3 regions of the Phyllobacterium sp. UNC302MFCol5.2 genome follow, and region 1 is predicted to be linked to each of the others. Evidence: predicted binding sites of a transcription regulator. Region 1 holds the regulator's gene; each other region holds the start of a gene.

Region 1 (7,062 bases):
AGGCGCGCCTTCGTCGCGGCGCCAACGCTTTTTAGCCAGGAGATCGAGCGCGGCACGCTGTTTCTGTTTCTTCCGGTGTGTTGCGGCATCGGCGCCATCGTCTATTTCGGCGCATCGGCGGAGCCGAGACTGAGCGCTATTTTGTTCGGGATGACCCTGCTTGTCGGGCTGATGCAGCTCGCACATTCCCGTCCGAGGACCAGACTGGCGCTCGCCTTTGCGGTTGCCGTTGTCGCGGGAATGGTCGCCGGCAAGCTCGAAACCATGCGTGCGGATACGAGGATGCTGGGGTCGGACATTACCACCCGTTTGACCGGACGCGTTGTGGCCATGGCCAGAGATGCAAGAGGCGGGTGGCGCGTCACCCTCGATATTGTTGCAACCGAGCGGCCGACGCTCCGCTATTCGCCGCAACGGGTTGTCGTGTCGGCGCGATCCGTGCCGGCAGGAATGAAAATTGGCGCGGGACTGCAGGGCCTCGTTCACCTGCGTCCGCAGCGAGGTCCGGTACGGCCCGGCAATTACGATTTTGCGTTCAATAATTACTATAAGGGCGTAGGCGCAAATGGGTTTTTCCTTGGCAAACCTCAACTGGCCGCAACGCCGGTCGATGAGGCGATTGCGTCTCAAGCCTGGCAGACGGTCGCCAATATCCGCCAGCAACTTACGCAGCGTGTGCTTTCCCGCATCAAGGGGGAACCCGGCGATATTGCGGCTTCGCTGATTACCGGCCAGCGCGACGGCATCAGCGAGGCGACGAATGACGCAATGCGACTGAGCGGGCTTTCGCACATTCTTTCAATTTCCGGATTTCACATGGCGCTGGTGGCCGGCATCATCGTCGGCTCGCTTCGCGCCAGCATGGCCCTCTTTCCCGGCTTTGCAGCCCGCTATCCAATGAAAAAACTGGCGGCATTCGTCGCCCTTGCCGGTTCCGGTTTCTATCTCCTGCTCTCCGGCGCCGACGTAGCGGCACAGCGCAGTTTCGTGATGCTGGCGGTGATGCTCATTGCCATGATGGCCGATCGCGCGGCAATCTCCATGCGCAATCTCGCCATCGGCGCTTTGATCGCGATAGCGCTGCTTCCGCATGAAATTCTCGGACCGAGTTTCCAGATGTCATATTCGGCGACAGGCGCGCTCATTGCATATTACGGCTGGAGATCGCGCCGAAAGAACAGGTCAAACCGAACGAAAGGCGAGGGATTGCTTCTGCGTTTGTCGATGATGGCGGCAAGCCATGTCGGCGCTATCGCCATGACTTCGTTGGTTGCCGGGACGGCGAGCTCGATCTTCGCCGCATACCATTTCAACAACACAGCGCCGCTTGGGCTTGTGGGCAACGCGCTGGCGCTGCCCGTTGTCTCGATCTTTGTGATGCCGTTTGCGGTGCTTGCTGTTCTTGCGATGCCATTTGATCTCGATTGGCTGCCGTTTGCTGTCATGGAACGCGGCATCGAATGGGTCATTGCGATCGCGAAGATGGTCAGCGCGCATTCGCCAAGCGGCAATTTCGGATCAATGCCGCAAACGAGCCTGCTTTTGATGACCGCGGGGCTGGTCCTGCTCATGTTGCTGACAACGCGGCTGCGGCTCGTTGGATTTGCAGTAATGGCATTGGCCATAGTGCCGCTCCGCTCTGCACGTCCGCCGGATATAGTGATTGCCGAAGAAGGCAAACTCGTTGCCTTGAGTGCACCTGATGACGCGCTGGCGGTGAACCGCGCAACAGCAAGCCGGTTCACCCTCGATAACTGGCAGCAGGGGTACGGCGCAATTCAAGTGCTAACGCCGGCAAAGAATGGCTCATCGCCGGCCGATGGACAATTTGAGTGCGCCGACGGCGTGTGCCTGGCGAGGGAAGCCGGCGGCCTGATCGTCGCCTATACGGACGATCCGACCAAAAAATCAACGGCTTGTGCCGAGGGCGATATCGTCGTCCTTGCCTTTACCGGTCCCACAGCAACCTGCGAGCCGGGGGACGTTCTTGTAATTACGGCGCAGGACCTGGCGCTACGCGGTTCCGCAGAAATCAGGTTCGGCGACAACAAGGTCGATCCACCGTCCGGCCTTGATGCGGCTGCATTTGCTGTAGAACAACTGCAGGCACGCCTCCAGTCTGCAAACATTATCTACGCCGTGGGCTCCCCTCAGCGCCCATGGAACGCCTATCGGGCTTTTTCCCGCACCGCCCGCAATCTTGCGGAGCAAAAACCGCAACGGCGTGCCGCAAAGACCAAGCCACCGGCAGACGATCAGGAAAACCCGACACGTCAGTAACGGCGGATCAAACCGACCAGCTTGCCCTGCACGCGCACCCGATCCGGCCCGAATATGCGCGTCTCATAGGCCGGATTGGCGGCTTCGAGAGCAATCGATGCCCCTTTGCGCCGAAAGCGCTTCAAGGTTGCCTCTTCGTCATCGACAAGCGCAACCACGATTTCACCGGGATTGGCGGTGTCGCCGCGCCGGATGACGACCGTATCGCCGTCGAAGATGCCCGCCTCGATCATTGAATCGCCCTTGACCTCCAGCGCATAATGCTCCCCGCTGCCGATCATGTCCGGCGGCAGGCCGATCATATGCGTCTGATTCTGGATGGCCGATATTGGCACACCGGCCGCGATCCGGCCCATGACGGGTATGTTGACGATCGTCGGCGCACCCTCATCATCCGAAGCGCGTGGCTGCGGGCGGGGGGGGGCGACATTGCGGCCGAGGCTGCCCTCGATCACGCTTGGCGAAAATTTCTTTTGCGCATTGAGACCAGGCGCAATTGAATCCGGCAGGCGCAGGACTTCCAGCGCCCGCGCACGGTTAGCAAGCCGTCGAATGAAACCTCGTTCCTCGAGCGCTGTTATCAGCCGATGTATCCCTGATTTGGACGCAAGGTCCAATGCATCCTTCATCTCGTCGAAGGATGGAGGGATGCCGGTTTCCTTAAGACGCTCATGGATAAAGAGCAGAAGTTCGTGTTGTTTACGCGTGAGCATCGGCGATCCTTCGAAACGGAATCGGAAAAACAAAACCAGAACAAACACTATCTGTTCCAGTTGTGTTCCACAAGTATTAATATGTCGTGTAGAAAGAGTGCGCCGATATCCAAATAGCGCATCTGGCCCGTTGCCGGCACCTGCGCGATGAACAACGCCGATGCGTCAGTACTTGCCGACGACGTTGAAGAACACACCGCGGTCGTTGAGCGTCAGGTCGCGCAGATCGTCGGAGAAATTCCCGAAATTATAGCCGACGCCGACCTTGAAGTTGTCACCGACGTGGCGATAAACGGCGGTGAGCACGCCAAGATCTGTCGTATCCGCCTCGGCCATGTACATAACCCGCCCTTCCAGCAAGGCGTCCCATTTCTTGACGATATGAAAATCGGTTCGAACAATGCCAAGATGCGCCGAGGAAGTCTGCCAATCGGAGAATGCGTCGAGATCGTCCTGAAGCCGCTCGCGCACTTCGCCGTAGCGGAAGCCATATTTCGCGCCGACGGACAGCCAGGGAACGAGATCGTAGGTCAAATCGGCGGAAAGAATGTTGCTGCGCTGTGCCGGCCCGTATTCGTCGCCAGTCACCGCGCTGACCTGATCCTCGCCCGGAAGATCGTAAAGCCAGGTGTATTTGAAAAGGGCGTTCAGCCGGTCATTCGTGATTGGACGGTAGGCATAGCCGAGCGAGGCTTCGACATAGTCGCCATCCCTGAACGAACCATCACCGTTCGAGTCCGAGAGTACTGAATCGATATTGGCGAGCAGCCGCCAGTTGTCGTTCGTTTTCCAGCTGAATCCGGTTGCGAAGAGGTAGGTGTTGAGATCGCGGGTATCATCGTCGGAATCTTCAAAACGCGTCTCACCGCGAATGCGCGCGGCAATGCGATCCTCATCCTTGTAGCCGACCGACAGGGAGATCGCCTTGCGGTCGAAATCGGAGCGTTCGAGATTTGTCGAGGGATCGATCGTATCGTCTTCGACTGTGCCGATCTCCAGCCCGCCATCGACCGTCCATCTGGTATCGGGCGTGTAGACGACACCGTAGGTTTGAGCGAGCGAATTGCGCCTCCCGAACAGGTCGTAATTGTTCTCAGCATAGGTCGACCAATAGTCGTCAAGCTTGCGGCGCGCGCCGATGACGATCGCGCCGTAATCAGTCCCGTCGAGATCGTAGGTTCGGTCAAGGTCGAAAGCGCGATCGGGGTCGAGGCGGTAGCCGAGATAGTAACTATCCTCCGCTGTCGGCTCATAGGTGACGGCGGCGAGGGCGCCGAGCCCGGTCGCGCCATAGGATACTTCGCCGTTTAGCCCGATCTTTTCGGTGAGCTGATATTCGGCGCCGACGCCAAGACGGTCGCCGCGCTCGATGTCGCCGGATCGCGACAAAGTTCCTTGTCCGAAGCCGTAATAGGTATGTTCGGCATCGGGTGCATATTCGAGACGAGCGCCGGCATCGAGCCGCGACCCGTCATAGCCGGACTTGTTCGAAGCTGTTGCGAGCGGATTACTGAGTTCGAGATAGGTGACGCCGAAAGAGGCTTTCCAGTATTCGTTCAGTTGCTTGCTGATTGCGGCAGCGCCCTTACGCTTGGACCTGCCGCCGACCGCCTGATCGTAGAAATCATTAGTCGCTTCACCTTCCTTGAAATCGTCATAGGTAAGATCGAGGCTCGAATCTTTCGTGATATCGATATCTGCCGCTAGTCCCCAGATCCGCTGATCCGCCGCAACCTGTTCCGAAAGGGTGGAGAAGCCCGCGTCCTTTTCCTGGTAGTACCCGCCGAGCGTGCCCTTCATGCCGCTCTTGCTGATGTCTTCCAGGTCGAGCTGCGCCCGTGTGCGCCACGCCGTGGCCAGGCGGCCGCGCGTGCCCGTGGTCTGCACGTCGCTCAGGGTCAGCCCGCCATCGGTGGAGCGGGACGTGCCGAAGCCCGGTCCATCGGACCGCGATATTTCGCCTTCGATGAAGGTCGTATCGGAATGGCGGACCTTGATGTCGGCGCCATAGGCCTTCTGGTTGGCGAGGCCCGTATTTTCGTTCATGCCGGTGATGCCGACCCGAACCTTGTCGTCGAACCATTGCTGCGCCCGTCCGCCATAGGCGTAGCCGTCAAGGTCGCCGGCGATGGGCGTGTATTCGTATTGCGATACTAGATAGAGCTTGTTCCCGCCAAGCGCGCCTTCGCGCACCGGGCCCGTCGTGCCGGTCGAAGAGGAAAGCGGCCGCTTCAGGATCAGCATGCCCTGCAGGTAATCGAACGAATAGTCTTCGCCATAGCGCAAGGTGCGCCGCTCGATGATCTGTCCTGTTGTCGAATCGCGGACTTCCACCGTCACGGTTTCGGAGCCGATCGTTATGTCCTGCCTGCGCATGAAATAGGCGGATCCGCCGGTGCCGAGAAATTCGTCGCGTTGCGGCAGCGTATCCGGTTGCGCCGCATAGAGCGTCACCTCGCTGTTGCGCTCTCCGAACGGTGTCGTCTTCTCCGAGCGATAGGCAGCGCTCGCGCCGTAGAGCGCTCGGTCCGAGCGCATGAACTCCGTGCCCTGGATGATCGCCTTATAGCTCCCCCACAGGACCTGGCTATCGCCGCGCTCGAGCCGCACGTAAAATTTGCCCTTGGTCGGAGCGTCATCGATCGCCGTCGAATCGTCACCATAGATCGGGTAATAGTCGTTCGGATCCAGCCGCCGCAGCAATTGCCGCGGATCCTTGGCATCGAGCCCACGGAACATATGATCGAGACTGTCTTCTCCGGTGTCGGCCGAGGCGGTAAGAAGGTATTTGCCCTTGATCTTGCCTTTCACGTAAAAGGCGAGGCGACCCTTCGTATAAATGTCGTCATATTCGCCCGGCCGCACGCTCTCAATATGATCGCTGCCGCTATTCTTGCCGACGGTGAGGTCGGCCAGCGCGACATAGAACCAGTCATTATTGGGGATGTTGATCTGCCGCCGAAAGTCGAGGGCGCTGCCCTTCGAGCCGACGACAGTCACGTGCACATCATGATCGCCGGGCGGCAAAATGCGCTGCATGACGAAGGAACGTTCGCGATCGACGGGGATCCTATCGTCGAGCGCCTGCACGCCGTAACCGTCGGGAACGTTGCGGCCATAGACGGTGACTGCGCCGCCACGAACCGGGATGTTCCGTAATCCAGTATTGTCCTCGGTCATGCCCGGCGCGACCGCATTCTCCTCTTCTCGTGGCAGGTCGCGATCCATGCGGCGGAGCGGGCGCGGCAACGTCTCGTCATAGCGGTTGTCGGCATCATAGACTCGCAGCACGTATTTGAAGCGCTGGTCGTCATTCTCGGTTGGCGGCATGGTCCAGCCGGCCTCGCCGTTGACCGAAACCGGAATAACTGCGAGCGGCTTGTCCGTGAGTTGCTTGTCATCCTCGAACACGCGAATTTCGGAACGCTGGATGAAAGCGGGGTAGTTGCTGGTCGCGAGGAAGTGGATCGTCTCGCCCGTCCGATACGCTGTGCGCACCGGCGTCGTCGAAACATTCAGGACCGGACGCGCGTCCAGCCCATCGAACTTGACCTGGATATCGACCGCACTGAGCCCATGTTTTGGCGTGGCTTTGTCAGATCCACCCCCAATTGCGGCGTGCGTTTGTGCGTTGGTCTCCTTGGCCACGATCCCGGGCTGCTGTTCATTACTTTTGACGACGGTCTCACCCTCGACGCTGATCGCAAAAGGAATTTCCCCAGGATTATCCGATGGGGATCGGGTCTCAGGTAATGTGACGCGGGAGCCTTTGGCTGCTCGCACGTTTTGCACGGTCCCGGCAGCGCAATCGGTCTTTATGCAGGTGCTTGCCTGTGCTGGCGGCGCTTCTTCCTGGGCCTCGGCTCGAAACGCCGTGAGATGCACCAGGAGAACGGTACAACCCGCCATGAGCGACCGCGCTTTACGCGATGCAACTGCATTATATTGAGGCCGGGTTGACACTTGAAAGCGGTCTTGGCTCATTGACCCGCCTCCACCCGCGCTTCGATATTGAGCGCGTACCCGCCTCCGGCGGCTTTCCATCGCTTGGCGATGGCGTCCTCGATCG
Region 2 (7,062 bases), on a different contig from region 1:
GCCGGGCGACTCGCTGCCGCCTACGGGGCTCGGCCAATGCCTCGGCCAGTGCTCGGCAGATCGCTGTCGCAACCAACATTGGACAAAGTCCGCAACCAGCAGTGCTCAGCAACTCGCTGCCGCCTACAGGGCTCGGCCAAGGCATCGGCCAGCGCTCGGCAACTTGCGGCCACTAACAAGGCGTAAAGTCGTCCGCCCACGCGGCGCCGCAAAATCGCTGCGACCAGGCACGGGAAACTCATCCACCACAAGAAAAAGGCAGCCATGGGGGGACTTCCATGGCTGCCTGTCTTTTTGCCCGTAACCAGCGAAGGAGCTGCTCGAGCGCATTGGTCCTGCGGTTGCCTGCCCGACAAAAGTTCGGGCACATGCCTCAAGAAAGGAATGGCCTACGCACCATTCTATCCCTGATCCTCCCGAAATTTCGGCTTTATGTGCAGGGAGGGTTTGCACATAAACGACTGGATACTTAAGACACCAGCAACCGCAGGATAAAGGTGGTCAACAACAGTGCATTTCGAAAACAACTACACGCTAAAATCGATTTCTTTATAGCCGGGGGAATTGTTCGAAACAATTAGACATTAGTCTAATATGCTGTAAATAAAGGGCTTTTCACGGCGTAGAGTGTTGTTTTTGCTCGTTCATTTTTTTAGAACTCAAAATTCCATCTAAAGATGGCGCACTTCCTGCGGCCGCCGTTCCCAGTGGTCGTGGAGCCCATCCTGATACTCCAAGGGCGCCGCTACCAGGTCTTTGACAGGCATATCATCGAGGCAGGCGACATTGACGCCATAGAACTTTCCCATGCTTTCCATCTCGCCCTGACCGAACGGTTTCATGCCGCATGTGTCGCAAAAGAAATGGGTAATTGCGCCGCCGCCAAAACGATACGCGATCAATTTTTCTGACCCCGTAACGACACGGAGCTCATCGCCGCCGACGATCACCTTCCAGAAACGGCCTTTGGCACAGATCGAACAATTGCACTTGCTGGTGCCCTGGGTGAGGTCGATGTCGGCCTCGAAACGAACCACCCCGCAATGACAGCTCCCATGATAGGTCTTTCGCATCGTTCCCTCCTAAATTTACCAATAAGTTAAATAACCTAAAGGTTTACTGTTGGTCAAGTTCAGACGCTCTTTTTCGTCACAGTTTCTCCACGGAATTTGCCAGTTCGGATCGCAGCTTTCGCCACGCGTGAATCGCGCAGTCGGTTTGTAAGACATGGAGATATGAAATGAGTGGTTCAATTACCCGCCGCGGAGCATTGCTCGGATCGATGCTGGTGATACCGGCATTGGCGTTGCCGAGGGCTTTGGCCTATGCCGCGCCGGCCGAAAGGGTTGATCTCGATGCGGCGTTCAAGGGGCTAGACGAAAAGACCGGTGCACGCCTTGGGGTTGCAGCACTCGACACGGCGAGCGACAGCAAGATCGAATACCGCGCGCATGAGCGCTTTGCGATGTGCAGCACGTTCAAGTTCCTGGCCGCGGCAGCGGTACTGGCGAAAGTCGATCGCAAGGAAGAAAAACTTGACCGGGTCATTAAATATGGCAAGGGCGACCTTGTTGCCGGCTCGCCCGCCACGGGAAAGCATGTCGACGAGGGCATGACCCTTGCTGCACTCTGCGAAGCTGCGATCACGTTGAGCGACAATACCGCCGGCAATCTCCTGCTGGACAATCTCGGCGGACCGAAAGGTCTGACACAATATGCGCGCAGCCTCGGCGATGCGACGTTTCGACTGGACCGGCGCGAGACAGAACTGAACGAGGCGGCGCCCGGCGATCCGCGTGACACCATTACGCCGGCGCACATTTTGAAAGATCTGCAGAAAACGGTTCTCGGCAACGCGCTGGCGAAATCCTCACGCGATCAACTCATCGAGTGGCTGCTTGCGAACAAGACCGGCGACAAACGTCTGCGCGGCGGCTTGCCCAAGGGCTGGAGCGTCGGCGACAAAACCGGTACCAGCGACAGCGGCATGGCCAATGATATCGCCGTGATCTGGCCGCCAAGCCGCAAGCCGATCCTGCTGGCCGTCTATCTCTACGATCCGAAGGGAACTGCGGATAGCCGGAATGAAATTCACCGGAAGGTGGCAAGCCTGGTCGCTGAGAACATCTGAGATTTGCTGGGCGGCGATCCGGTCGCCGCTCAAACAGAACGCGGGCAGAGTGGTCCCTGTTGTTATCAGCGCCAAGTGTGCCGTACGATTCCCACGGCGGTTATCCCCCGGCGGTCCCCACTTGCGTCAAAAAGGGTCATCTGCACTGCGTCGCCTCGGGCCGTTCTCGTTTTCCGCTATCCTTGGGCTCCCCCCACTGCCGCCATCCACGGGATCTCCTCTCTGTCTTCCTCGGGCCCTTGTCCCGAGGATCCATCGTCGACGCTGTTTGCGCCGCGAAGGGAAGAGTGGGTCCTCGGGGCTAACGCCCGAGGATGACGGCGGAGAGGGTGGATGATGGGAATTTATGCGAGAAGCTCCGCCACTCAGCCATCGAAGTCCGCTCGTTCGACTCCGTCCTATGGATAAACATCGGACGGGGGAGTGCAGACGGCGGACTGACCCACTACCGTCACCGGTGGCCGTGCTCACGTCCTCCATCCTTCGGCAGTCTGCACTGCCGTCACCGCGGACGCTGTTCGGCCACGGAGGGAGAACGTCCCTCTGGCTCCCCTCACTTCCGTCATCCTCGGGCCCTTGTCCCGAGGATCCATCGCGGACGCTGTCTGCCCACGAAGAAAGAATGGGTCCTCGGGTCTAACGCCCGAGGATGACGGCGGAGAGGGTGGATGATGGGAATTTATGCGAGGATTGCCGCCACTCAGCCATCGAAGTCCGCTCATTCGACTCCGTCCTACGGATAAACATCGGACGGGAGAGTGCAGACGGCGGACTGACCCACTGCCGTCACCTTGGGCCTGTTCCACTTCCTCCATCCTTCGGCAGTCTGCACTGCCGTCACCGCGGGCGCTGTTCTGCCACGGAGGGAGGACGTCCCTCTGGCTCCCCTCACTTCCGTCATCCTCGGGCCCTTGTCCCGAGGATCCATCGTCGACGCTGTTTGCCCCGCGAAGGAAGAATGGGTCCTCGGGTCAAGAGCTCAAAGAGGGTGGATAACGCAAACGCACGCGAGGAGCGCCGCTACCCGGCTCACGAAAGTCTACCCCACCCGACCTCTACTGGCGCGTCAGGCTCTCGCTCTTGCAGATGAGCCCGCCCATGACACAGCCTGAAAGCGAAAGGGTCGCCCCGGTTGCCGTCGCCTTGCCATTATAGGTCTTGCCCTCGTCGAGCTTGTTGACCGTGCCCTTGTAGGAACCGCTCTTGCCGGACATCGAGCCGATCGACTTTCCCTTGTATTCGCCGGTCATCACCGTGCCGCAATAGGTATCTGTCCCACAGGACGAATATTGAATGATGGTGCCGTTTGGCCGCTTCCACGATCCGACGATCGCTTCTTCTGCAAGGGCAGGGCCAGCCATAAGGACAAAGCCAGTGCAGGCCAAAACTATATTGCGCTTCATGAATTTCCTCCCGATACGAGGCGATCTCTCCAGCATCGCCTTTCTTACGCATACGTAAACGTAAATCAAAATATCAGTGAATGAAAGCGGCCCGGTCAGAAATCCGCCTGTTTTAAACGGCGTGGCGCTCGGGTGAATTGCCGAAGTTCAGATTCGCAAACCGCGCGTTTGGTTATCAAACTCTTCAGGCCGGCAGATCCGATTTTAGGCAAATTTGCGGCAAATGCCTGCAATTGCTGGCGTGCTATATTTAATGAATTGCGAAGTTTACGAGTTGTTTTTGTTTTGTTTGTGCGCGGTTAATCATGGCTTTTAACAGCAATTTCAAGCCTATCGTTCATTCTCGAAAGCATCGAAAGAGCACGCCGAAACAAACAAATGGCGGTTCTCAGAAGTCTAACAGGGCTTTTCGTTCGACGCGAATTTGGTTCAACAAGGGGTTTGACTGAAATGGCACGCTTTGATCTTCAGACTGTCGAAACCGGCGACGCCGGTGGCTCCGCCCAGACCGACATCCTCTTCGAAATGGGCATCATGTATGCGACCGGTCGCGATTGCGCCATCGACCTGGTGGCCGCGCACAAATGGTTCAACATCGCCGCCATCAAGGGCTGCGATCGCGCCGCGGAACTGCGGGCCGAACTTGGCAAGACAATGTCCAAGATTGATCTCGCAACCGCCCTGCGCGAAGCCCGCGAATGGATGACGGCACACTGATCTGTCGGAATGGACACAACCTTAGCGTGTAGAAAATTCTCGTCTGCACTCTATGGCTAGATTGCCAGCCGTGGATGGACACAAGATTGTGATTACAGTATAAGTTGGCCATACTGCTACGCTACAACTATAAGTATTGTATTTATTGCAACCACGGCGGACGGACATTCATGGATGAACTCGAAGAATTGCTCGCTAGGCTCACGGCTGCCCAAAGGCAGTTGATAACGAGCTCAGCCAAGACCAAGACATTTCCTGACAACAATACTTTGCAGAAGATCGCAACGCTGGCCCTCAACATTTCATCGGTCGAGACCATGATTGTTGAGACGCAAGGCCGCGCGCAGCTGGCAAGGCTGGCCAAGGCAAACGATTAGAGCACGTCTTGTTTGGATAGTATCGGTCTGCCGGGGGAGATCACGGAAACAAACCGGCCGCCGGGACGGCCGGGGTTATCCGTAACGGATCGATCAGACGCCAGCCGGGCCGACGCGCGATGCTTCAAACAGGAACCAATGGCGCCGCTCGGACTCGTCGATATAGTTCTCTATGATGCTGGTCGTGGCGCTGTCATTGTATTCGCTGCAAAGCTCATGCACCTGGCGCAGATAGCCGATGAAGCTCTTTGTATCGTCGCGTAGCTCGGCGATCATGTCTTCAGGCGTCACGAAATTCGCGTCATTGTCGAGAAGGCGCTGTTTCGACGAAATCTGCCCGATCGACTTGAGCGTGGTGCCGCCGATCTTGCGGACGCGTTCGGCAAGAACGTCGGTCATGGCGAAGATCTGTTCGCCCTGCTCGTCGAGCATCAGATGATAGTCGCGAAAATGCGGGCCGCTCATGTGCCAGTGAAAATTCTTGGTTTTCATGTAAAGCGCGAATGTATCGGCAAGCAGCGCATTGACGGCGGCGGAAATATCGCGCGTCGCCTTTTCCCCAAGGTCGGTAGGGGTGGCGAGGGGCGCGCGCTTTATCGTCTGGAGGGATTTTGTGGCCATAGGTAATCTCCTGAATTAAAGGCGGGAACATAGCCCGGCGCCCGCTGCTGCGGGCTCCGCGCCACTTTCCTAGCATGCCGAAGACGTGCTTGCTGCCTCAAATCTTTGAAGAATCATTGCCCGCGTCTTCAAACCGCACGAGCGACGACTTCTCTTTGACCTGCGTGCCTTCGCTGGCAATTTCGGCGATCCTGCCATCATGCGGTGCGGTAATAGAATGCTCCATCTTCATGGCTTCGAGTACGAGCAAAACCTGCCCCTTCTTGACCTGATCGCCCGCCGCAAAGCGCACAGATTTCACGAGGCCCGGCATTGGCGCGGCAAGGCGATCGCCTCCACCGCCTGCCGCTTCGGCAAGGAGAAACGGGTCGGCAACGCTGAACGTCGCCGCCGCGCCCTTGGCAAGCACCGCGACCCCATGCGGTATCGTCATGGCCTTGGCGTGAACATTGATGCCCTTGCCGGTGACATGCCACGTGGCCGGTCCATGGCGAACGCGCAGTTCCTGCATATCGGCGGGACTGGAAATTCTGTATCGCTCATCGCCGAGAACCGACACCTCGTAACGAGTGATCGCTCCGTTTTCCTCAAGCACCAAAGGATAGGCGAGGGCTGCATGATGGCTGTAACCGCGCAAGGCGGTCCAGGGATCGGTGGAAACCGGGCGCTTGAGCAGGCCGCTTGCAAAGAGAATGGCGAGTTCCTTCGCCCCTGCTTCAATCGCAACAGGCGCGATAAGCCCGGCAAGATCGCGGTCGATCAGCCCCGTATCGACATCGCCTGCGGCAAATCCGGGATGCCGCACCAGCGCCGCGAGAAAAGCCGTGTTCGTAACCGTCCCGGCGACTTCCGTCTCGCTCAGCGCGTTTTGCATCGCACGGAGCGCGGCAGCCCGATCCGCGCCGTGAACCACAAGCTTGGCGATCATCGGATCGTAGAACGGCGAAATCTCGTCGCCGCTGCGAACCCCGGTCTCGACCCGTACCGCGCCGTCCTTGACGGCATTGGGGAAAGCGAGATGATAAAGCGTCCCGGTGGCAGGCAGGAAGCTCTTTGCGGGATCCTCGGCATAGAGGCGAGCCTCGATGGAATGGCCGTTGAGAGGGATATTCTCTTGAGCCAATGGCAGCTTCTCGCCGGCAGCCACACGCAATTGCCATTCCACAAGGTCGAGACCTGTGACCATTTCCGTCACGGGATGTTCGACCTGAAGGCGCGTGTTCATCTCCATGAACCAGAAGCGGTCGGGCCGCAGGCCTTCCGTTGCGTCGACGATGAACTCAATCGTGCCTGCGCCGGAATATTTGATGGCCTGCGCCGCCTTGACCGCGGCTCCGGTCATCGCCTCGCGCATTTCCGCGGTTATTCCGGGGGCAGGAGCCTCCTCGATCACTTTCTGATGCCGGCGTTGCAGCGAGCAATCGCGCTCGTAAAGGTGAACGGCATTGCCATGATTGTCGCCGAAGACCTGCACTTCGATATGCCGGGGCTTCGCGATGTATTTTTCGACGAGAACCCGGTCGTCGCCGAAGGCACTCTTGGCCTCGCGGCGGGCGCTACCGAGGGCTTCGGCGAAGTCGTCGGGACTGTCGACCTTGCGCATGCCCTTGCCGCCGCCGCCAGCGCGGGCCTTGATCAGCACCGGATAACCGATTTCACGCGCTTTGGATGCGAGCACGACGAGTTCCTGCGCCTCGCCGTGATAGCCCGGGACGACGGGGACGCCGGCCTTTTCCATCAGACGCTTCGCCGCGTCCTTCAGACCCATCGCGCGGATCGAATCCGCCGAGGGCCCGATGAAGACGAGGCCGGC
Region 3 (7,062 bases), on a different contig from region 1:
CCTTTGCGCCATCCGGGCCGCCGGCCTGGGCCATGTCGGGCCGGCCGCCGCCGCCTGCGCCGCCAAGAGCGGCGGACGCAATGCGGACGAGATCGACGGCGCTGTACTTGCCTATCAAATCCTCGGTGACCCCGACAACCGCGCTCGCCTTGCCATCTTCGGAGACGCCGACGAAGGTCACGACCCCCGAGCCGACGCTCTTCTTGGCATCATCGGCGAGCGGCTTCAGGTCGCGCGGATTGACGCCGCTCACCACCTTGCCGATGAAGCCGACACCGTTGACCGTCTCCGGCGCGCCGCCTGCGGCTCCGGAAGAACCGCCGCCAAGAGCCAATTGCTTGCGGGCTTCGGTAAGCTCGCGTTCGAGCTTGCGGCGTTCATCGACCAGCGCCGTCACCCGGGCCAGCGCATCGGCCGGCGTCGCCTTCAGAACCGACGCGATTGCCTTGACGCGGTCATCCTGCTCCTCGAGATAGCGCCGCGCAGCTTCTCCGGTCAGCGCCTCGAGGCGGCGCACGCCAGCAGCAACAGCGCCTTCAGAGACCACGCGAATGAGCCCGATATCACCCGTGGCGCGTACATGCGTGCCGCCGCAAAGCTCGGTGGAGTAGCTTTTTCCGGCCTTGTCGCCTCGCACAGCCGTGCCCATGGAGACGACGCGAACCTCATCGCCGTATTTTTCACCGAAGAGCGCCATAGCGCCTTCGGCAATCGCATCGTCGACCGCCATGAGGCGCGTCGATACCGGCGCGTTCTGCAACACGATCTCATTGGCGATATCTTCGATTGCCGCAAGTTCCTTGTCAGAAATCGGCTTCGGGTGCGAAAAATCGAAACGCAGCCGGTCCGGAGCAACAAGCGAGCCCTTCTGGGCAACATGGGTGCCGAGCGTTTCGCGCAGCGCCTCATGCAACAGGTGCGTTGCCGAATGGTTGGAGCGGATGCGGGTGCGGCGTGCTTTGTCGACGATAAGTTCGACCGGGGCACCGACCTTCGCCGTTCCCTTCGTCACCTTGCCGATGTGGACGAAGACGCCGTCATTCTTCTTCTGCGTATCGCTGATCTCGATGACAAGGCCGTCGCCGGTGATCGTTCCGGTATCGCCCTGCTGTCCGCCGGATTCGCCATAGAAAGGCGTCTGGTTGACAACGACTGCCACAGCATCGCCTTCGCCCGCCGTTTCGACGCTCGCACCGTTCTCAACGAGCGCGGTTATGACGCCTTCGGCCTGCTCGGTCTCATAGCCGAGAAATTCGGTGGCACCCACCTTGTCGCGCACCGAGAACCATACGGTCTCGGTCGCCGCATCGCCGGAACCCGCCCAGCTCGCGCGCGCCTCCGCTTTCTGCCTTTCCATGGCCGCATCGAAGGCTTCCGTGTCGACGCCGATGCCGCGCTGGCGCAGCGCATCCTGCGTCAGGTCGAGCGGGAAACCGTACGTGTCGTAGAGCTTGAACGCGGTCTCGCCATCGAGCTTGTCGCCCTCACCGAGGGATTCGGTCGCTTCGCCGAGGAGGCCGAGCCCGCGATCGAGGGTCTTGCGGAAGCGCTTTTCTTCGAGCTTGAGCGTTTCCGAGATCAATGCTTCGGCACGCACGAGTTCGGGATAGGCTTGGCCCATTTCGCGCACCAGCGCCGGCAACAGCCGCCACATCAGAGGCTCGCGTGCGCCAAGGAGCTGCGCATGACGCATGGCGCGGCGCATGATGCGGCGCAGCACATAGCCGCGACCCTCGTTCGACGGCAACACGCCATCAGCGATAAGAAAGCTTGAGGAGCGCAGGTGATCGGCAATAACCCGGTGGCTGGCGCGGAACTTACCCTCGGCCTTTACTCCCGTTGCCTCCTCGGATGCGTGGATCAGCGTCTGGAATAGATCGATGTCGTAATTGTCGTGCTTGCCCTGAAGCACAGCGGCAAGGCGCTCGAGGCCCATGCCGGTATCGATCGATGGGCGCGGCAGATCGATGCGCTGCTCCTTCGTCACCTGCTCGAACTGCATGAAGACGAGGTTCCAGATTTCGATGAAACGGTCGCCATCCTCATCGGCGCTGCCGGGAGGGCCGCCCCAGATTTCAGAACCGTGATCGTAGAAGATTTCCGAGCACGGACCGCAAGGACCCGTATCGCCCATCGCCCAGAAATTATCGCTCGTGGCGATGCGGATGATTTTCTCTTCCGGAAGCCCGGCGATCTTCTTCCAGAAACCTGCCGCTGCATCGTCCGTGTGGTAGACGGTTACCGTCAGCTTGTCCTTTGGAAGCCCGAACTCCCTGGTGATAAGGTTCCACGCAAGCGAGATCGCCTCTTCCTTGAAGTAATCGCCAAAGGAAAAATTGCCGAGCATTTCAAAGAAGGTATGGTGACGCGCCGTATAGCCGACATTGTCGAGGTCATTGTGCTTGCCGCCGGCGCGCACGCATTTCTGCGATGTCGTCGCCCGATTATAGGGACGGTGCTCGATGCCGGTGAAAACATTCTTGAACTGCACCATGCCCGCATTGGTGAACATCAGCGTCGGGTCATTGCGCGGCACGAGCGGGCTCGACGCCACGATCTCATGGCCGTTCTTCTTGAAATAGTTCAGAAATGTCGACCGGATCTCGTTGACGCCACTCATGCTGCTTGCCTTCTGACTTCTTATATCCAAATGGAATTAGCCCCATTCTTAGCGAAGGAGCGGAACGAAACGCTTGTAGCGACAGGGCTGCGTGCTGTCCAGAAAATCCCTATTGCCGCGACGTGCGACCGGCCAGGGAATTGGCCAAGCCAAAGCGCGACCGGCCAGGGAATTGGCGACGGCAAAATGCCAAGACCCGCAGCCGTCACCGGCCGCGGGTCTCAAATCCTCAGTCAATATCTGGAGGCGGCTCAGCCTTCGGCGGCGTCGGGTTCGTCGTCCTCTACTTCCCCGACATTCTTGTCGAGCATCTGCTCGGCAATGAGACCGGCATTCTGGCGCAACGCCAGTTCGATCTCATTGGCTATTTCCGGATTCTCCTTCAGGAACAGTTTCGCGTTGTCGCGGCCCTGGCCGAGGCGCTGCGAATTATAGGAGAACCATGAACCAGATTTTTCGACAATGCCGGCCTTGACGCCAAGATCGACCAGCTCGCCCGTCTTCGAGACGCCCTCGCCATACATGATGTCGAACTCGACCTGCTTGAAGGGCGGCGCCAGCTTGTTTTTGACGACCTTGACGCGCGTCTGGTTGCCAACGACCTCGTCACGCTCCTTGAGCGATCCGATGCGGCGGATATCGAGGCGAACAGATGCATAGAACTTCAGCGCATTGCCGCCCGTCGTCGTTTCTGGCGAACCAAACATCACGCCGATCTTCATGCGGATCTGGTTGATGAAGATGACCATGCAGTTGGAACGGGAAATCGATGCGGTGAGCTTGCGCAGCGCCTGGCTCATCAGGCGGGCCTGCAGACCCGGCAGGGAATCGCCCATCTCGCCCTCGATTTCCGCCCGGGGCGTCAGCGCAGCAACGGAATCGACGACGAGAACGTCGATGGCGCCGGATCGCACCAGCGTATCGGTAATTTCAAGCGCCTGCTCGCCCGTATCCGGCTGCGAGATCAGAAGGTTCTCAAGATCAACGCCAAGCTTGCGGGCATAGACGGGGTCAAGCGCGTGCTCGGCATCGACAAAGGCGCAAATGCCGCCCTTCTTCTGGGCTTCGGCGATCGTATGCAGGGCAAGCGTGGTCTTACCTGAGCTTTCAGGCCCGTAAATCTCGACGATGCGGCCTTTCGGCAATCCGCCGACGCCAAGGGCAATATCGAGCGACAGCGAGCCGGTCGGAACCGTTTCGATCTCCACAACCTGCTCGTTGCGGCCAAGCCGCATGATCGAGCCCTTTCCAAAGGCCCTCTCGATCTGGGACAATGCCGCATCCAGCGCTTTCGTTTTATCCACCGAATTACCCTCAACCAACCGCAATGAATTTTGAGCCATGTTACACTACCCCTGTGTTGTGCATGAAGTCCGGATGTCGCTTCTGATGAACTTATTTGTATCTGTTTTGTTCTCATTTTGCAATAGACATAAGTTATTGAAATAAACACATAACTTCAAAATGTTCGTAAAATGTTCTTGTACGGGCGCGACATGCTGTCAGGCAAGCTTTCCGCTGTTTCCAGGCGTTGCCGGACAAACCGAAGTTGCGAAAATCGAATCGGCCGGATTATTGCGCCTGTCCGACTGACACTTTAGAGAAGTAGCGCAACGCCAGCCCTTCAATCCGTGGTTTTAAATCGGACAAGCAATCACCCATGACGTCAGGCAACAAACCGCTGCTCTTTGCTGTTGGCGGCGCCCATCTCGACCGGCGCGGCCAAAGCACAGTACCGTTTGTGCCCGGCGCTTCAAACCCCGGTATCATGCGCGAAGAGCCGGGCGGCGGTGTCTTCAATGCGTTAAGGCTGGCGATGCAGCGCGGCATCGCAGCTGAACTCCTGTCCATACGCGGCGGCGACCGTATCGGCGAGACGATTAGCGCAGCGATCGAGTCAGCCGGCATCATCGATAGCTCCGTCGTCTTCATGGACCGGGCGACGCCGAGCTATACGGCAATCCTCGACGAACATGGCGATGTCGTCGCCGCAATCGCCGACATGGCGCTTTATGAAGTCGCGCTCCCTCGGCAACTGCGCCGGCGGAAGGTGCGCGATGCCGTGGCAGCGGCCGACGCCATATTTTGTGATGCCAACCTTCCGGCCGATGCGCTGGAAAGGCTTGCGGGCCTTGCGGAACATCGGCCGATCTATGCCCTGGCGATATCCCCGGCAAAGGCGGTGCGCCTGCGCACGATCCTTGGCAATCTCAACTGCCTTTTCATGAACCGCCGTGAAGCATTGGCCCTGACAGGCCTTGGCCAATCGGCGGAGCTAAAGGAAATCTGCGCAGCGTTGCGCGCGGCGGGCCTTCAAGTCGCCGTCATCAGCAATGGCGCCGGTCCCACCCTCGCCTACCATAACGATCTAGCCTATACACTCGAACCGCCTGGCGTCGACGGGATTGCTGATGTGACCGGCGCAGGTGACGCGCTTGCCGGCGGAACGATTGCCGGGCTGATGCAAGGTGTCGCGTTTCACGAGGCAGTCCGTCAAGGTATGACCGCGTCGATGCTGACATTGAAGACACATTCCGCCAGCCCGATCTTTACCCCCGAGGAATTCGACGCAGCGCTTTCCTTGATACCCGATGCGACCCTGCTGCGTTGATCAAAGGAGCCGACATGACCCTCAATCCCTTTACCGATATTGCCCCCGAGGTCGAGCAGGCACTTGATGCGGGCAAGCCGGTTGTCGCGCTGGAAAGCACAATCATCACTCATGGCATGCCCTATCCCGACAACAGCCGCATGGCCGCAGATGTCGAGGCCATCATTGCGGAAGAAGGCGCTGTTCCAGCGACGATTGCCATTGTCGACGGCCGGCTCAAGATCGGGCTCTCCGCCAATGAACGTGAAGCGCTCGCGCAGGTGAAAGGCGCCATGAAGCTGTCGCGCGCCGACCTTGCCTTCGCGCTTGCCGAAGGACGCACTGGTGGCACGACGGTTGCAGCCACCATGCTTGCCGCGCATCTTGCTGGCATCAAGGTTTTTGCCACGGGCGGCATCGGCGGCGTGCACAAGGGCGCAGAATTGAGTTTCGATATATCGGCCGACCTTGAAGAACTCGGTCGAACCTCGGTCATCGTCGTCTCCGCCGGGGCCAAGGCCATTCTCGATATCGAAAAGACGCTGGAAGTGCTTGAAACCAAGGGCGTTCCTGTCGTCGTCCATGGCGCCGATGTGCTTCCCGCCTTCTGGTCGCGCCAATCGCCGATCAAGGCGCCGCTGCGGCTCGACTCAGCCGAGGCAATCGCCGGGTTTCAGCGGGCACGCGAAGCCATCGGCGTCAACGGCGGCATGCTGATCGCCAATCCCATTCCGGCAGCGGACGAAATTCCAGCGGAGAGAATGGCGGGCTATATCAGCGAGGCGATCGCCCGCGCCACGAAAGATGGCGTCACCGGCAAGGCCGTGACGCCATATCTACTTTCCGAAATTCTCGACATCACCAAGGGTGAGAGCCTCAAGGCGAACATCGCACTCGTCGAGAACAATGCGCGCTTTGCCGCGAGGATCGCCGTGGCGCTCGCTATCAGGTAAGCGGCGCGATCTGGATTTCGACGCGGCGGTTCTGGGCGCGCCCGGCTTCGGTCGCGTTGGTTGCCACCGGCTGCGAGGGGCCGAAGCCGCGTACGTCGAAGCGGCGGTTGTCGATGCCCTGCTGGGTCAGGTAGTTGGATACGGAAAGCGCCCGGCGCTCAGAGAGAAGCTCGTTATGCTGCAGGCTACCGGTGGAATCCGTATGGCCGGCGACATCGACGATAGTCTGGTTGAATTTGCGCAGGACCACAGCGACGGAACTGAGCGTCGGGTAGAACTCCGGCTTCACCTGATCCTGGTCGGTGTTGAAGGTAATGTTCGACGGCATGTTCAAAATGATCCGGTCGCCATTCCGGGTCACCGAGACGCCGGTCCCTTGAAGCTGCGCGCGTAACTCCGCTTCCTGGCGGTCCATGTAGTTGCCGATCGCGCCGCCACTGAGCGCACCGATGCCTGCACCGATCAGCGCGCCATTTCGACCCGATTTGCCGCTGCCGCCGCCAATGGCAAAACCGGCGAGCGCACCTGCTGCCGTTCCGATCAAGGCGCCGCCGGCGGTGTTCGAGATCTTCTGGTCACCCGTATAGGGGTCCGTCGTCGTGCAGCCCGCCAGAAAGGTCGCTGCCAGGCAGCTGATGGCAAATTTCTTCATCATCGAATCAAGTCCCCGTTTGGATGTGGCGCGGACTATACAAGCGATTCGGGCAAAATATGGGAGGCCAAAAATGCGTGCTGGACGCACCTATATAGCAATCCTCGCGACTTGGCCGCCGGCCTTTAGACTAAGGTCGAACTGATTTTTGGGAAGGCACGGTATGACGGCGCGTGGGGCTTAAGGCCAGGCCGCATCGATACACTAGAAAGCACGATGGCAGCGCCTAAGAAAACGTGCTAGGGTG

Evidence for each region. The regulator LexA, encoded in region 1, represses DNA repair genes until DNA is damaged. The targets are predictions, from matches to a motif close to TGTTCNNNNTGTGTTCNG.
Region 2: BR48_RS0102820 (sel1 repeat family protein) is a predicted target of LexA. The motif match lies at 3,810-3,827, and genes of this name have one in related genera.
Region 3: recA (recombinase RecA) is a predicted target of LexA. The motif match lies at 4,086-4,103, and genes of this name have one in related genera.

Annotation. Positions count from the first base shown of each region.
Region 1 covers NZ_JMLL01000013.1:305,867-312,928, forward strand. Annotated here, with positions in the region: gene BR48_RS24915 (ComEC/Rec2 family competence protein) at 1-2,280, shown strand, start outside; gene lexA (transcriptional repressor LexA) at 2,274-2,993, opposite strand; gene BR48_RS24920 (hypothetical protein) at 3,159-6,902, opposite strand; partial or broken gene BR48_RS0118195 (CARDB domain-containing protein) at 6,974-7,062, opposite strand, start outside.
Region 2 covers NZ_JMLL01000010.1:182,014-189,075, reverse strand. Annotated here, with positions in the region: gene BR48_RS0102835 (GFA family protein) at 672-1,073, opposite strand; gene bla (class A beta-lactamase) at 1,241-2,131, shown strand; gene BR48_RS0102825 (DUF2147 domain-containing protein) at 3,187-3,534, opposite strand; gene BR48_RS0102820 (sel1 repeat family protein) at 3,985-4,251, shown strand; gene BR48_RS0102815 (hypothetical protein) at 4,422-4,628, shown strand; gene BR48_RS0102810 (DNA starvation/stationary phase protection protein) at 4,722-5,249, opposite strand; gene BR48_RS0102805 (acetyl/propionyl/methylcrotonyl-CoA carboxylase subunit alpha) at 5,347-7,062, opposite strand, start outside.
Region 3 covers NZ_JMLL01000011.1:301,482-308,543, forward strand. Annotated here, with positions in the region: gene alaS (alanine--tRNA ligase) at 1-2,620, opposite strand, end outside; gene recA (recombinase RecA) at 2,872-3,963, opposite strand; gene BR48_RS0112785 (carbohydrate kinase family protein) at 4,281-5,231, shown strand; gene BR48_RS0112790 (pseudouridine-5'-phosphate glycosidase) at 5,246-6,163, shown strand; gene BR48_RS0112795 (OmpA family protein) at 6,156-6,818, opposite strand.